2 regions of the Rhodococcus gannanensis genome follow, and region 1 is predicted to be linked to the other one. Evidence: riboswitches for the same ligand, from Rfam matches in the RefSeq annotation. Region 1 holds a riboswitch; the other holds the start of a gene.
The links. Region 1 has a riboswitch for cyclic di-AMP ahead of ACFSJG_RS12675 (C40 family peptidase). Riboswitches for the same ligand answer to the same signal wherever they lie in the genome.
Positions count from the first base shown of each region.

Region 2: it holds a riboswitch for cyclic di-AMP, as region 1 does, so the genes downstream of both, ACFSJG_RS00625 (transglycosylase family protein) here and ACFSJG_RS12675 (C40 family peptidase) in region 1, are expected to answer to the same signal.

Region 1 is NZ_JBHUFB010000010.1:363,100-367,461, forward strand. Features, by position in the region: gene ACFSJG_RS12665 (peptidase MA family metallohydrolase) at 1-712, opposite strand, end outside; gene ACFSJG_RS12670 (C40 family peptidase) at 787-1,830, opposite strand; gene ACFSJG_RS12675 (C40 family peptidase) at 2,057-2,626, opposite strand; cyclic di-AMP (ydaO/yuaA leader) riboswitch at 2,639-2,803, opposite strand; gene ACFSJG_RS12680 (DEDD exonuclease domain-containing protein) at 3,334-4,362, shown strand, end outside.
Region 2 is NZ_JBHUFB010000001.1:116,053-120,414, reverse strand. Features, by position in the region: gene ACFSJG_RS00645 (cold-shock protein) at 21-431, opposite strand; gene ACFSJG_RS00640 (hypothetical protein) at 564-824, shown strand; gene ACFSJG_RS00635 (YccF domain-containing protein) at 824-1,231, shown strand; gene ACFSJG_RS00630 (glycosyltransferase 87 family protein) at 1,228-2,550, shown strand; cyclic di-AMP (ydaO/yuaA leader) riboswitch at 2,682-2,885, shown strand; gene ACFSJG_RS00625 (transglycosylase family protein) at 2,890-3,507, shown strand; gene ACFSJG_RS00620 (hypothetical protein) at 3,612-3,803, opposite strand; gene ACFSJG_RS00615 (helicase-associated domain-containing protein) at 3,864-4,362, shown strand, end outside.

The sequences.
Region 1 (4,362 bases):
CGACCTGGTGGGTGAACTCCTCCTGGTCGGCAGCGACGATGACGAGCGCGCGACGTGGCCACTGCGTGCCCCACACCTCGGTGACCGCGGGAACCGCGGCGACGAGTTCGGTGGCGATGTCGTCGATGCGGGCCTGCTGCCACGGATGCCCGAGCACCACCGAGACGCCGCCGTCCGTCTCCACCGTGCGCGACACCACCGGACCGAAGTCCCACGGCCCGCGCCAGGTGCTCCGGTCGTACTGCGGGAGGGCGGCGTCGGAGACGAGCTTCCATTCGTCGCCGCGCCGGGCCACCACGAGGGAGACGGGTTTGCGGGTCGACGCGGTGTCCGCGCCCGCGATCCCGTACCGGAGGAACACGTGCGGCGCCCAGACGTCCGTCGCCTGCAGACGCTCGGCGACGTCACTCGGCACCGGGGTCTCGGGCCCGGAACCGATCTCGTAGCCCCAGTCGGCCAGGGGTACACCCGTCAGGTTGCGCGAGCGGCGCACCTCGGCGGCCAGGAACTCCGGTGCGGCCCCCGCGTCGAACAGCGCGGCCAGTGCCGCCTCGTCACCCGAGCGGACCGCCTTCGCCCACCGGTTCAGCAGGTCCTGGACTCCGGTGCGACGAGCCTGCTCGAACGGACTCACCTCGGATGCGGCTGCCGAGTGACCCTCGGACCGCTGATTCAGAACCGTTCCCGCGGCACCCGCAACCGCAACGAGCAGCCCTGCGAGCGCAACCGCCTCCCAGCGCCGAATCCCCCGCCGCGTCGGGCGCGGCGCATCCTCCCGCTCGATGGTCAGTACCGACGGGCGCCGTAGAACGGATACGCGTCCAGCGGTGCCACCTTGACGGGCACACCGTAGGTCGACGCATGGACGATGTTGCCGTTGCCCGCATACATGCCGACGTGGGACGCGTCGTCGTAGTACAGGACGAGGTCGCCGGGCTGGAGGTCCGCCTTGCGCACGGGAACACCGGACGCGGCCTGCGCCTGACTCGAACGCGGCAGTGTCTTGCCGATCTGCCGGTACGCCCACACCATCAAGCCGGAGCAGTCGTAACCGTCGGGACCCGTGGCGCCCCACACGTAGGGCTTGCCGACCTGGGTGAGCGCCGCCTGGAGCGCGCTCGCGTTGGACCCGGGCACGAGGCCCTGCAGCACGATCGACGGGTCGTAACCCGGTGGGAACACAGAACCGGCGAGCTGGGCCTTCTCCGCACTGCTCAGCTCCGCGAACGCGGCGGTCACCTCGGCGATCTGTTCCTTCAGGTCGCTCTGAGTGCGCTGCAGGTCGTCGCTGATGACCCGGGCGTGTTCTGTCGCGGTCCTGGCGTCGTCGGCGGACCGGCGCGACGACTCCTCGGCCGCGGTCGCCACGTCGCTGGCGTCCTTGAACTCGCGTACCTGCGCGGCGGTGTCCGCGGACAGCACGCTGAGCGTCGACATCTGGTCGAGCAGTTGCTGCGGCGAATCGGAGATCATCACCGCGAACAGGCGGTTCACCCGGCCGCCCTGGTAATTGGCCGCCGTCAGCCGGTCGATGGCCGGCTGGAATCGGGCCATCTCCGCGCGGGCGGCGTCGAGGCGCTCGATGTCCTGCTGGTGGCGGGTCTCGGCATCACGCTGGACGGCCAGCTTCGAGTCGAGGTCGATCTGCGCGTTGTGCATCGCCTCTGCCGTCTGCTCGGACGTCCGGGAGAGCTCTGTGAGCCGTTCGAGTGCAGCAGTCGGGTTGTCGATCGCGGGATCGGCGCCTGCCGGTCCGGTGACGCCGGCGATCAGTGCGAAGGTGAGCACCCCGGTCGCGACTGCGGTCGACCGCTTTCTCAGTGACGCCACGAACCGGGTACTCCTGTTCTTCCTCGCGGAAAGGTCTCGGCAAGGTTACGGAACGGCATACGGCGGTGTCCACTCCGCCGGGACGACGTCACGTCGCCGCCAGGTGTGGGCCGTGAACGACTGTGGGCCCGGCGATCCTTCTCGGATCGCCGGGCCCACAGAGGCCGACACACACCCTGCGACACTTCCCCTGTCGCAGGGCACTCCTGTCGTGATGCCGGGTGCGTCAGTAGCGGCGCGCGCCGTCCATCGGCATCGAGGACAGCGGAACGCGCTTGACCGGGACACCGGAGGTGGCGGCGTGGATGACCTCACCGTTGCCGGCGTAGATGCCGGAGTGCGAGCCGCCGTAGAAGGAGACGACGTCGCCGGGCTGCAGGGCGTTGGCCGAGACCGGGGTGCCCGCGGCGGCCTGGTCGTAGCTGGTGCGGGGCAGGTTCAGTCCGGCCTGCTTGAACGCCCACTGGACCAGTCCGGAGCAGTCGAAGGCGTCCGGGCCGCTCGCACCGTACACATACGGGGCGCCGATCTTGCTGGCAGCGGCGTCGACAGCCTTCTGACCTGCGGTGATGATGGCGGCAGGGGCGGGCACGGGAGCGTCGGGGAACTGGGCCTGAAGCTGCTCGAGACCCGGGATCTCGATCGTCTGGGCGGGGACACCCGGGATGTCGAAGACGCCGACGCCGGGAACGGTGACGGGCTCGGCCATAGCCGGTGCGGCGGTTGCCGTGAGCGCGCCGAGGGTGAGGGTGCCGGCGACGGCGGCGCGTCGGGCCTTGGAGCTCAGTGTTGCCACGAAAGGAGGTGCCTTTCTTCCATTCCTCCGCCGACCGGGTTAGCTGACGGGTTCGGGCTGGGAAGATCAGCCCTACCCGTCGTCCCGCGCTGGCGCGCTCCGACGGGATTCACCCCAGATAACGGTGGGTTCCCGATTCGAGTCCCTCACGGGAGTTCGATTAGGCGGTACCTCGCGACGCCGCTCCGGTGTGGGGCGGCGAGACTCCGCAAGGTCTCGAGAAGATTACGAAAGCACCCCGGCGGTGTCGACTCACCGAACCGCCGAAAGCGGACATTTCGCCTATTTCGGGCTGCGTTCGGCAACTAGGCAGCACCTTCATCACGAACAGATAACGACCGACTGGTCTGCGTGCACTCGGCCGACCGGACGAGCCGGAGTGGAGGCACGAGCCCGTTGTCGGCCAGCACACCGAGAGCAACCCGTTCGTCCTGCTCAACACTCATCCGCGCAACAACACCCGACCGTGGGGTCTGCGTGGAGTCCGCGGCGTCTGGGTACCCGAGGAGCACCGTGACGACGCAGTCCTCGCACGCGGGGCCGCACACGGCGCATTCGCTGCAATCGACAATCACTGTGACCCTCGTCTCTTTCGGTCGTCCCGGGCGTTTTCCGGGCCTCGACACCCGCAAAGTAGCGCCGCCGTCCGACACGAACCGCGGGACGCGACCACGGTGAGGACCACCCCGACACTCCGCCGTCGGAGGATGTCGGTGCCGCGCCCTACTGTCCGGCCCGTGAGTTCCCGCGACGAGACGGCACGCCAGTTGGCGTTCGACGAACTGGACACCCCGCTGCGTGACACCACCTTCGTCGTCGTGGACCTCGAGACGACCGGCAGCAATGCGGGTGACGACGCGATCACCGAGATCGGCGCCGTCAAGATCCGCGGCGGCGAGGTCGTCGGAGAGCTGTCGACGCTCGTCGACCCGGGCCGGACGATGCCGCCCCACATCGTGCGCCTGACCGGGATCACCTCGGCGATGCTCGTCGACGCTCCGCGCATCGAGCAGGTGCTGCCGAGTTTCCTGGAGTTCGCGCGCGGCGCAGTCCTGGTGGCTCACAACGCACCGTTCGACATCGGCTTCCTCCGCGCCGCGACCACCCGGTGCGATCTCTCCTGGCCGCCGTTCCAGGTCCTGTGCACCGTGCGCCTGGCCAGGCGGGTCCTCTCCCGCGAGGAGGCACCCTCGGTCAAGCTGTCCGCACTGGCAGACCTGTTCCGGGTGTCCACCCGGCCCACACACCGGGCACTCGACGACGCCCGAGCCACCGTCGACGTCCTGCACGCCCTGATCGAGCGGGTGGGCAACCTGGGTGTGCACAGCTATCCGGAACTGGTCGACTACCTCCCGAACGTCTCCGCCGCCCAGCGCGGCAAGCGCGGCCTCGCCGCGCACCTGCCCCGAACGCCGGGTGTCTACCTCTTTCGCGGGCCCTCCGACGAGGCGCTGTACGTCGGGACGGCCGTCAACCTGCAACGGCGGGTCCGCGGCTACTTCACCGGTTCCGAGACCCGCCCGAGAATGAAGGAGATGGTCGCGCTCGCCACGCGCGTCGACCACGTCGAGTGCGCACACGGTCTCGAAGCCGGTGTCCGTGAGCTCCGACTGCTCGCGGCGCACGCGCCGCCGTACAACCGCCGTTCCAAGTTCCCGAAGCGCGCCTGGTGGATCACCCTCACCGACGAGGCGTTCCCCCGGCTCTCGGTGACCCGGCGCGCAGGTCCCGACGCG
Region 2 (4,362 bases), on a different contig from region 1:
TTCGTCTGTCCGCGTGTGGCTCAGCTGTCGAGCTCGCGCGCGACCGCCCGAACCACCTCGGAGATCCGCTGCGCGGTCTTGCGGTCCGGGTACCGACCCTTGCGCAGGTCGGGCTGCACCTTCGCCTCGAGCAGCGTGATCATGTCCTCGACCATGCCGTGCAGCTCGTCCGGTGTGTGCTTGCGGGCCACGTCGTCGCGTCGGCCGCCGGCCTGCCGCAGGCTGGGCGCCGGGTCCAGCACCTTCAGGCTCAGCGCCTGCGGACCGCGCTTGCCCGCGGCCATCCCGAACTCGACCCGCTGACCGGCCTTGAGGCTCTCGGTTCCCGCGGGCAGCGCGGACGAGCGGACATACACATCCTCGCCCTCGTCCTGGGAGAGGAAGCCGAAGCCCTTTTCAGCGTCGTACCACTTCACCTTGCCGGTAGGCACCGCGTCACCTGCTCATCCACGTCGATCGTCCACATAAACGAACGCGCCCCACCGAGCGTGGGACGCGATGACTGCATCCTACCCCCGCGTGCCCCTGCCGAGCACACGGGTTTGTGGCGATACCGTGGTGCTGTGGCATCTCCAACCCCCGGCTCCGACTCCCCCTCGCCGAACGGCACCCGGCCCGCGAGCGGGTTGCTGCTGTTCCGCATCGGCATCGCCCTGTTCTTCGCCGGCCTGCTGGCCGTCGTCGCGATCTTCGTCGTCTATGCGACCGGCCACACGCCCGGTCTCGCGCTGTACCTTGCGGCACTGCTGTGCCCCATCGGATTCCTCTTCGGCATCGGTTCCGCGCTGCGATCCGGCAGACGGTCCCGGGGACAGGACACGTGATGAGACTCGTCCTCAACATCATCTGGCTGGTGTTCGGCGGCCTGTGGCTGGCGCTGGGCTACTTCGTCGCCGGCGTGATCTGCTGCATCCTGATCATCACCATCCCGTTCGGCATCGCGGCATTCCGCATCGGCGTGTACGCGCTGTGGCCGTTCGGCAAGACCGTGGTGGAGAAACCGACCTCGGGTGTCGGATCGCTGATCGGCAACGTGATCTGGCTGGTCCTGTGCGGCATCTGGCTCGCGATCGGGCACGTGGTCACCGCGGTCGCGATGGCGATCACGATCATCGGGCTGCCCCTGGCCGTCGCGAACCTCAAGATGATCCCGATCTCGCTCATGCCGCTCGGCAAGGACATCGTCGACGTCGACGCCGTCCGACCGTCACAACCCGGCTTCGCCGGATGACGGCACCGCCCCGCACCGACCCGGTTGCGGGGCGGTCTCTCCCCTCGCACCGACTTTTCCTCGGTACCCTCGCGGCGCTCGCCGTCGCGGTCGTCGTTGCGCACGACCGCGTGGTGCCGTTCGCCCAACCGCTGTGGGGCCTGTTCCAGAACGGGCTCGACCTGCTGGTCTACCGCAGCGGTGGCGCGACCGTCTGGTCCGGTGCCGGGCTGTACGACCACGCACTGCACGGCGGGATGTGGTGGACGTATCCGGCGTTCTCGGCCGTGGTGTTCGCCCCGCTGCGACTGTTCTCACCGGGGATGACGGTGCTGCTCGGCGGCGTGGTCAACTTCGTCGCGCTGTACCTGATCGTGCTGCTGTGCTGGCGGCAGCTCGGCTACCGGACCGACCGGACCCTCCACGTCGCGACGGCGTTGCTGACGATCATCGTGACGTGGCTCGAACCGGTCCGGACCACGATCTGGCTCGGGCAGGTGAACCTGCTGCTGATGCTGCTGATCCTGTGGGACCTCGGGCGCCCGGAGGGGAGCCGGCTGCGCGGACTCGGGGTCGGCATCGCGGCGGGCGTCAAGCTGACGCCGGCACTGTTCGTCGTCCACCTCCTGCTCACCCGCCAGTGGCGGTCGGCCGCGGTCGCGATCGGAGGGTTCGCAGCGACGGTGGCGGTGGGATGTGTGGTGATCTTCTCCGACTCGTGGTCCTACTGGACGGGGGTCATCTGGCATTCGATCCGGATCGGCGAGACGCAGTGGCCCGCCAACCAGTCCGCGGCGGGTGTCATCGCCCGCATGCTGGATGTCGACGAGCCGCCCAGACTGCTGTGGCTCGCGGTCGCGGCTGTACTGGCGGCGCTCGGGCTGGCAGCGGCGTATCTGGCGCACCGCAGTGACCGGAAACTGCTCGCCGTGACGATGGTCGGACTGACGTCGTGTGCCGTCTCTCCGTTCTCCTGGGGCCACCACTGGGTGTGGTTCGTGCCTCTGCTGATCCTCGCGGTCGACCGCGCGCTGCGGTCCGCGCGGCCGACGGCATGGCTGGTGCCGGTGGTGCTGGCCGCTCCACTGCTGTCGTGGGCGCACGGGTACTCCGACGGGGTCTACGCGATCGGATTGTTCATGGTCCCGGCCCCCGATCCGCTCGTGCCGTTGTTCCAGTCGGTGTACCCGCTGACGTTCGTGGTGACCGCCGTCGTCGTCCTCGTGACGTGTGCCCGGGACCTTCGGAGAACCCCCAGGACGACACCACCCGAGTCGTGTGATGTGCCTCACATAACGGTTGAGTCACAGGGCGGTCTCGACCGAGCTGCAACGCCCTGACCAGCACAGACACCGCCCCGTTCCGGAAAACCGCAGGAAAACACGCCGTTCACCGAAGAGGTGACGCACCGCGATCGGCCACGTACGGTCATCAGCGGTCGGTGTTCCGACCAGTCCGGACCGCCGCGCCAAACCTTGTCCCGCGGAACGGATTCCCACAGAGAACACCAGGGACGAGGACGGGGGACCCACGTCCCCAGTGGACACCGGAAGGCGAGCACACGGCCTTCCTTGGGGTGAAGCCGCGACCTGCACCATCACGGAGCGATCACGGCCGGGCGACCTCTCAGCCCGAACCCGACAGCTGACCTCGCAGGCGCGTGCGGAGAGGAACCTCCCATGAGCGCTGGACGTCATCGCAAACCCACGAACACGCGCAAGAACGCCGCCAAGGTCGTCGTCACCACCGCGGTCTTCGGCGCAGCGGGCGCGGCCTTCGCGGCCCCCGCTGCCAACGCAGCTCCGGACTCCGACTGGGATCGGCTCGCGCAGTGCGAGGCCGGCGGCAACTGGGCCATCAACACCGGCAACGGCTACCAGGGTGGCCTGCAGTTCTCGCCGAGCACCTGGAACGCGCACGGCGGTGGCGAGTTCGCCGCGACGGCGAACCAGGCCAGCCGTGAGGAGCAGATCGTCGTGGCCGAGCGCGTCCTCGAATCGCAGGGTTGGGGCGCCTGGCCGTCGTGCTCCTCCAGCCTCGGCCTGACCAGCGGCGCGACCCAGCGCAGCACCCCGGCCGCCAAGGTCGAGACCCCGGCTCCCGCCCCGGCCGTCACCAGCGTCCCGACCACCGATGGTGCCGCCGACATCCTCGACTCGCTCGACAGCACCTTCGATGCCGTGAAGTCCCAGGTCGGCGTCGACCCGCAGATCGAGGCCCTCTACGAGCAGGCCAAGCTCAACCCGCAGGTCATCGACTTCCTCAAGAACCACCTGCCGCAGCTCGCCCAGGGCTGATCGCACACCACGGACAACGTCGAAGGCCCCGCACCCGGATTGGGTGCGGGGCCTTCGACGTTGTCCGGTCCGGCCGTGGGCCGGAAACTCGGCCGCCTACGGGGTCAGCGATTCACGACGGTGACGGGGTGCGTGTACGGCAGCTCCGAGACCGGAAGCGGGAACTCCATCTCCTCACCGAACGGGGACAGGCCACCGGATCGGGTCGACGAGAGCTCGGTGACGGCGTGGTCACCCTCCTTGATGTGCGAGGGCCAGCCGGGATCAACGTAGGACTTGCTCGAATTGTTAGCCACGAGGCCATTTTGACACCGACGCGTCATCGGGTACACCCCAGGTCTCTAATCTGATATGCGATGACCGACATCGATCCCGCCGACCAGCCCTACGCGCTGGCGACCTGGCTCGGCGAACGCAGCGACGCCGAGCTGGCCGAGCTGCTCGGACTGCGCCCCGACCTGGCGGTACCTCCGCCCGCGAACCTGTCCGTGCTGGCGTCGCGCGCAGAGCAGCGCGCATCGGTCCTGCGCGCGGCCGACGACCTCAGCGTGCTGGAACTCACGCTCGTCGGACTCCTGGCCCGCGACGGCGCGCTCGACTCCGGGGTCAGCCGGGAGCGGCTGGGTGAGCTCGTCGCGAGTCGTGCGCCTGCCCGCGCCGTCGATCGCGCGCTGACCGTGCTCCGGGATCGGGCGCTCGTCTGGGGGACGCGCCTGCTGCGGGTGACGCCCGCGGCACGCGAGGCCGTCGGCTGGCGAGTGGATCCGGCAACCACCGAGCTGACCGCCGAGCAGATCTCCGACGCGCTCGCCGCGCTCAGCGAGGACGAACGGCGACTGCTGACGACCCTCGCCA